Linked DNA regions of Thermosynechococcus vestitus BP-1. Each later gene encodes a partner of the first gene's protein in a complex. Links are inferred from orthologs where the notes say so. Each region holds a gene or a part of one and is shown on either strand. Other genes may lie near its edges.

Region 1 (3,653 bases):
GCCTACTTGATTGCCGTGCGCAACAGCGGCGAAGCCAATGAAAAAGAAATCATTATTGATGTTCCCCTTGCCATCAAATGTATGCTCACGGGTTTTGCTTGGCCTTTGGCCGCCCTCAAGGAGCTGGCATCGGGCGAACTCACCGCCAAAGATAACGAAATCACTGTTTCCCCTCGCTAGCTTTGCTGTTTGTTGATTGTCATAAGGACGACGTACCATGAAGCACTTTTTGACCTATCTTTCCACCGCCCCCGTGCTAGCTGCCATTTGGATGACGATTACCGCCGGGATTTTGATTGAGTTTAATCGCTTCTACCCCGACTTGCTCTTCCATCCCCTCTAAGTCAATCCTTAACGTTTGAACAAACTCGGTACAAGGGTGGAACAGCGTTCTGCCCTTTTTTATTGCGATCGCGTCCCACAGCGTAGCTGTTCGCGCCCTAGAGGGTATAGAATAGTTATTTGTCCTAAAATAACAGCCGTAGCCACCAGCGCTGACGCTTGCTGTTAACCCATCCAGTTCAATGAAAGAGGATACCCATGGCAAAGCGGGTGCAAGTTGTCTTGAATGAAACCGTTAATAAACTCGGGCGAATGGGTCAAGTCGTCGAAGTCGCCCCCGGCTATGCCCGTAATTACCTGTTCCCAAGAGGGATTGCCGAGCCAGCAACCCCCAGTGCCCTACGGCGCGTAGAGCGGCTCCAAGAAAAAGAACGGCAGCGGCTCGCCGCACTCAAAAGCATTGCTGAAAAACAAAAAGCGACCCTCGAAAAACTGGCGACCATTACCATCTCGATGCCCGTGGGCGAAAAAGATATGCTCTTTGGCAGCGTCACACCCCAAGATGTGGCCGATGCGATCCAGGCGATTACGGGTGAAACCATCGACCGCCGCGAAATGATCCTGCCTGAGATTCGCAAATTGGGCACCTACACGGCTGAAATCAAACTCCACCCCGAAGTGACTGTCAAGCTCAATATCCAAGTTGTTGCCGATTAGGGCTAGCTTCCCTGATGGTTCAGGAGCCAAGTTTTCAGCCCGATAGCCAACTGATTCCCCCCCAGAACCTCGAGGCGGAAGAGTGGATCTTGGGGGGTATTCTCTTAGATCCGGAAGCCATCAACCGTGTGGTGGATATTTTGCCAGTTGAGGCCTTTTACCTCAGTGCCCACCGCGAGATCTATCGGGCAGCGGTTTCCCTCCATAGTCGCAGCAATCCCACGGATCTGCTGTGTGTGACCGCCTGGCTACAGGATCAGGGGTTATTGGAGCGAGTTGGGGGGCACAGGAAGCTGGCAGAACTGGTGGAGCGCACCGTCAGTGCCATCAATATTGATCGCTACGCTCTTTTGGTCAAGGAAAAATACCTGCGCCGGAAGCTGATTGAAGCCGGCACCCATGTGGTGAAGCTGGGCTATGATAACAGCCTCCCGTTGGATGTGATCTTGGATCAGGCCGAGCAACAAATCTTTAGCGTGACTCAGGATCGGATTCAGCAGGGGTTGACCCACACTAATGAGATTCTTATCCATACGTTTACAGAATTGGACAAGCGGGTGGAGGGCAATATTCAGCCAGGTCTATTCTGCAATTTTTATGATCTGGACAACATCACCCAAGGCTTCCAGCGATCGGATTTGATTATTATTGCGGGTCGTCCTTCAATGGGTAAGACAGCGATCGCCCTGCAAATTGCCCGTCGCATTGCTGAAATTCACAATCTGGCGGTGGCCATCTACAGCCTTGAAATGTCGAAGGAGCAACTGGTTCAACGCCTCCTCGCCAGTGAAGCTCGCATTGACACCAACTATTTACGGGCGGGGCGCATTAGCCAACACCAGTGGGAACCCCTAAGTCGGGCGCTCGGGATTCTCTCGCAACTGCCCATCTACATTGACGACACTCCTAACCCCACCCTTGGACAAATTCGCTCTACTGCCCGCCGGCTCCACGCCGAGCATCCCAACGGCCTCGGCCTTATTTTGATTGACTACCTACAACTGATGGGCGGTGAAGAAACCAGCGAAGGCCGGGTTCAAGAACTCTCCAAAATTACCCGCTCTCTCAAAGGACTGGCGCGGGAACTCAATGTCCCCGTCATTGCTCTCTCCCAACTCAGCCGCAGTGTAGAATCGCGGCAAAACAAGCGTCCCTTAATGTCAGACCTGCGGGAATCGGGATCGATTGAACAGGATGCTGACCTCGTCATTCTGCTGTACCGCGATGAATATTACAACCCCGACACCCCCGATCGCGGGATTTGTGAACTCCTGATTGCCAAACACCGCAATGGCCCTGTGGGCACAGTGAAGCTGCTCTTTGACCCCCAATACACCCGCTTTGAAAACCTTGCCCGCGATTAGTCAAGGGGGGACAGTGTTCTGCTTTTTCCCCACGGAGGTTCGGTGTCAACGGGATTGACGCCTATCTATACTGGGGGCAAGTTCCGATGGAGAAAATACTCTATGAGTACTGCCTTTACCCAACCAGCAACTAAATGTGTCTCCGCCACGTTCCAGGAGGAGGCCAAAGTCAAAGAAGCGATCGAACGGCTTTTAAATCGCGGTGTCCCTAAAGAAAATATCTCTATCATTGGTCGCAATTTTCAGTCTGAAGCCCGTATTAGTGGATTTATTACTAAGAAAGATATTATTTTAGATGGCGTCACCACTGGCGCACTCTACGGCTCTATCTTTGGTTCACTGCTGAGTCTGTTGACGGGGGTTGGTGTTCTTTTCATTCCCTTTATTGGGGTTGTTGCTGCTGCTGGACCGTTGGCTGCTGCTCTGTTGGGGGCTACAAGTGGCGCCCTCTACGGTGCCCTAGGAGCTGGGCTAGGATCGGCGCTGATCTCCCTAGGCATGCCCCAGGACAAAGCGGCCATTTACCAAATGCGGGTACAGGCGGGTGAATTTTTGCTAGTTGTAGAAGTCCCTGAGGAAAAAGCAGGGGAGATCTTTCTCCTATTGCAATCCGCTGGTGGTCAAGAGGCGGCAATCACGGAGATGCAAATTCCGCGTCAACCTGAGGGGCAGTTGTCTGGTCCAGAGGACATTTCCCCAGAGGTGCGCGCAGATCTCTCGGAGGCAGCGCAGTCTCAATTTGTCACAGCCTATAATGAGGCGCTGAAGGAGTCCAATGATGAAAAAAATGCCCTGATTAAGGCTTGGGAACACATCAAGCGCCTCTTCCAACGGAATGAGAAGGGAATCTATGGCAGCTAGGCAGTAGGATGATGCCGTCCTGATGGACTGATGAGCTAGTCTAAGACGCCCCTGGAGGCTGGTGGATCAGTACACCAGCTTTTATAGCTATTGCGGTAAAGAATCAGACGTTGTTCAGATAATGGCAAATCACTTCATGAGTAGAACTCTTTGACCGTGCATAGATCCGCGCTCGCTTCAGCGCACTGATTAAACCCGCATCGGAATGGACTGCAACGTCTGCCGCTAAGGCCTGCCAATCGAGTTTCCAAGAACGATGGGGAACAAGGGTGGGCGCTCAGTTGTCCCCCTTAGCTGGTGATGGATAGTGGCGCGACTCACCTGGAAAATTTGAGTGGCTTCACTGATTTTATTACCTTGCCGGCCATAGGAGAAAACGCATTCTCGTCAGTCCAAGCCATCCCTCACGTTCTTTGAGAATATGCATGA
Region 2 (3,816 bases), 1.2 Mb from region 1 along the record:
GGCATGGCCAAGGGTATCCCCCTTATTAATCGCCCCAAGAATGGTTCCCCCCATGTTGAGCAGGACATCCATGCCCCCAAGGCCTTCTGCATTGAGGGGGATCGCCTTCCGCTCAATTAGCCCCTGGGTGGCGTGAAGAATACCAAGCACTTCCCAACCGTAACTTAGGGTGGCATGGGCAACAATGGCACGGATAGCCGTATTTAGACCTGGGCAATCTCCGCCACTGGTGAACACCCCCAGTCGTTTGCGGCTGCTACTCATGAATACTTGCTCCCTATGTGAACGGTTGTGGCTTCAAAGCCTGCCTCTGACTCTAACAAGGGCACCGTCAACATCCTAGCGAAGGTCAATGGCCCTTGACCGCCTGAGTTAAGCGCTTGCAACATGCTTAGGAATCCTTGAATTTTCCAGAGGCGAATATTTCCCTTGGGGGATCGGCTAACCTAAATAATCTATGGACATTCCTCGCCTACACCCCGATACGATTGAGGCTGTGCGCCAAGCGGTCAACATTGTTGATGTGGTGGCCGAGCACGTTGTTCTACGCAAGCGCGGGCGTGAATACGTGGGCTGTTGTCCGTTTCATGAGGAGAAAACCCCCAGTTTTACGGTCAGCCCCCTCAAGGGTTTTTACTACTGTTTTGGCTGTGGTGCCGGGGGCAATGCGATTAAGTTTCTGATGGAGTTGCAAAAGCGCTCCTTTGCTGAGGTGGTCCTCGACCTTGCCCAACGCCATCAGATTCCAGTGCGCACCCTTGATAGTGAGCAAAAGCAGGCACTACAGGCGCGGCTGTCTTTGCAAGAGCAGCTCTATGAGATTCTGGCGATCGCCACCAGTTTCTATGAACACGCCCTGCGGCAGCCCATTGGTCAAGCGGCTCAAGACTATTTGCAGCGGCAGCGCCACCTCAAGGAAGAAACCATCCAACAGTTTCGCTTAGGCTATGCCCCTGCAGGTTGGCAAGTACTCTACACTTACCTTGTGGAACAAAAGGGATATCCTGCTGCTTTAGTCGAGCAGGCGGGCTTGATTATGCCTCAGCGGACAGGGGACCGCTACTATGACCGCTTTCGCGATCGCCTGATAATCCCGATTATGGATACCCAAGGACGGGTGGTGGGCTTTGGCGGTCGGACTCTCAGCAATGAGGAGCCGAAGTATCTTAACTCCCCAGAAACCCCCATTTTTAACAAGGGGCAGTTACTCTTTGGTCTTGATAAAGCGCGTCAAGCGATCGCTCAAACAGATCAAGCCATTGTGGTTGAGGGCTACTTTGATGTTATGGCCCTACACCAAGCGGGGTTTCCCCAGACGGTAGCTAGTTTAGGAACTGCCCTCAGTCAAGCCCAAATTAAGTTGCTACTGCGCTACACCGAGTCAAAGCAAATTATCCTCAACTTTGATGCAGATAAGGCGGGACAGCGGGCTGCCGATCGCGCCATTGGCGAGGCTGCGGATTTGGTCTATCGGGGGGATCTGCGACTGCGGATTCTCACCTTGCCAGCGGGTAAGGATGCGGCGGACTTTTTCACAGTGGATGAGGCGACCTTGGCGGCACGGCGGGCAGCCTACCAAACCCTGTTGGATCAAGCTCCCCTTTGGCTGGACTGGCAAATCCAGACCCTTGTGCAGCAGTACGATCTTGAGCAGGGGGATCAATTTCAGCAAGCCAGCCAAGCCCTCAGTGAACTTTTGGCCAAGCTTCCCAACGCCACCCTGCGCAGCCACTACATTCACCACTGTGCTGAGCTATTGGGACGCCACGATAGTCGTTTGACACTCCATCTTGAAGAGGCGCTGCGGCAACAGGTGCGGGGGTACCGCTGGCCGGGGCGATCGCAAAAATGGCAGCGTCCAGCGGACTATAATTTGCGTCAAGCAGCGGAAGAACAGCTACTGCGCCTCTACCTCCACCGTGGCGAATATCGCCCTCTGATTCGGCAAACGTTGCAAGCACGGGATATTGAATTTAGCCTCTCCCACCACCGTTGGCTGTGGCGGCAGATCTTGGCCGTTGAAGAAGAACACTGTGGCGGCCGGCCTGACCCCGATGATCCCTATAACGCCGAGTGGCCACTGCATTCACCCACCGAGGCGGGAACACAACTGACGGACTTGGATTTGGTTAGCCATCTTTTTGATCGCCTTGATGAAGCAGAAGACGCTTCTTTGATCACTCCGCTCCTACATTTAGATGAGACTACTGCCAGCGGTCTCGATCGCCCCAAACTAGTTATCGAGGCCGCCGCCGCTGCCCTTGAGCGCATTACCATTGAAAAGGAATGTCGCTACCTCCTGCAGTCTTGGCAGGAAATTGTTGCCTTGATTTTAAGTGAATCTCCGGCCACTGAAGACCTGCGCCGCTATCTGCCACTCATCAATAGCAACACTGAGATTGACGATATTGCCGATGTCATACCAGAGCGGCTGCAAGTTCTTGCACGACTGCGCCGTAAGTACTACCAGAATCGCCAATATCTTCAGCAATTGGATCAGCAGCGCTGTCCTTCCTTGGCGCTGATCCGTGACTATTCCTGATTGGCCTTCAGGGTGTTGAGTGTGTGCCATTCCTGCAAAAAGGGCTGTCCCTAAAAGCGAAAAAAATGAGTTTCAAGTAACAATAGAGGCGAGAATCACGTATCAGGCACTTAGTAAGGTGGGTGTCATAAACAGTGTTGTCAAAAATTTTGCCCGTCGGGGACGGTTAGGACAGTAAAAAAGGCGATCGCCCCACCGCCTATCACTAAATTGATGGGAAATTGATCAGGAGCTGAAACAGCTTATATGGCTATTTCGAAAGATAGTGAAATATTCCAGAGAGAAATAGATAACCCTTGAAGAGTCCTGAATATCCTGAAAGAACACGAGCTATAGCCTCGATTTACAAGAGCGCCTTGTCTCCTATGTCAAGTAGGGTAGCAAATGATGAGGTGATTGGCAATTAATGATTGTGCCGCCTAATGTTTCATTCTTTGTTGGAGTTGCTATAAATACAGGTTGTTGAAAAGGTGATGGTATTGTCAATTCCAGAACATAGATCAGCGTGATGAACAATGAAAAAACAAAAAGAGCAAAAGTGCCTCCTAAGCCTGAAGACTTTTGCAGATGATTAATCTACCAAAAAAGAGTTATTGTCCGAGGTAAGCCCTCAAGACCTCAGGATTGGTTTGAATCTCACTTGGGGGACCGTCAACAAGATTTTTCCCCTCCGCTAGGACCCAAATATGCTGACACAGGGACATGACCACGTCCATATTATGTTCAATAATGAGAAATGTCACGCCCTCTTGATTCCAGCGCACAATATGCCCACAAATTTGGTTGATCAAGGTCGGATTAACGCCGGCGGCTGGCTCATCGAGGAGTACCATGCGGGGACGGTGCATCATGACTCGCGCCATTTCAAGGAGTTTTCGCTGCCCCCCCGATAATGCACCCGCATAGTCATTGGCTTTGGCTGCTAGCCCCACAGACTCTAAAATTGCCCACGCCCGTTGCCGCAGTTCCTGTTCCTCTTGGCGGACACGCCGGGGTTGAAGCCAGGTATTCCACAACTTCTCCCCAGTTTGCAGAGGGGCTGCCAAGAGCATATTTTCGAGAACTGATAGGCGTGAGAGTACCCGCGGCACTTGGAAGGTGCGCAGGAGTCCCTGAAGGGCAACTTGGTAGGTTGGCAGATGGCTAATGGGGACACCATCAAAAATCACACGGCCTTGGTCGGGTGTAAGGAAGTTGCACAAGAGGTTGAATAGGGTGGTTTTGCCGGCACCGTTGGGACCAATGAGACCGGTAATGCTGCCACGGCTAACCCG

Evidence for each region.
Region 2: the proteins of dnaB (region 1) and dnaG are in contact, whole or in part, in a crystal structure (PDB 2R6A), measured with the Geobacillus stearothermophilus proteins. The link is inferred for Thermosynechococcus vestitus BP-1 from one-to-one orthologs. Residues at the interface, in WP_033016901.1 of Geobacillus stearothermophilus: Ser13, Glu15, Ala16, Gln18, Glu91, Leu92, Asp94, Ala95, Val96, Pro97, Thr98, Ala99, Ala100, Asn101, Tyr104, Tyr105, Ile108; in WP_049624496.1 of Geobacillus stearothermophilus: Lys456, Leu457, Leu458, Pro459, Ala460, Asn463, Ala464, Leu467, Leu535, Leu536, Ile537, Ala538, Gln544, Glu545, Asp548, Tyr549, His552.

What each region holds. Positions count from the first base shown.
Region 1 is NC_004113.1:2,524,292-2,527,944, forward strand. What follows is about bases 353-3,188. They hold dnaB (replicative DNA helicase), read left to right. Parts: upstream 353-1,013; coding sequence 1,014-2,363; downstream 2,364-3,188. Other genes in these bases: rplI (50S ribosomal protein L9), read left to right, coding at 541-999; TLL_RS12275 (ChaB family protein), read left to right, coding at 2,466-3,188. Also shown: TLL_RS12255 (photosystem I reaction center subunit III), read left to right, coding at 1-180; psaJ (photosystem I reaction center subunit IX), read left to right, coding at 218-343; more of TLL_RS12275, read left to right, coding at 3,189-3,224. UniProt on the Escherichia coli protein: The main replicative DNA helicase, it participates in initiation and elongation during chromosome replication. Travels ahead of the DNA replisome, separating dsDNA into templates for DNA synthesis.
Region 2 is NC_004113.1:1,366,575-1,370,390, forward strand. The notes cover bases 1-2,999. They hold dnaG (DNA primase), read left to right. Parts: upstream 1-457; coding sequence 458-2,542; downstream 2,543-2,999. Other genes in these bases: TLL_RS06675 (ATP-dependent 6-phosphofructokinase), read right to left, coding at 1-264. Outside these bases: TLL_RS06685 (ABC transporter ATP-binding protein), read right to left, coding at 3,133-3,816. UniProt on the Escherichia coli protein: RNA polymerase that catalyzes the synthesis of short RNA molecules used as primers for DNA polymerase during DNA replication.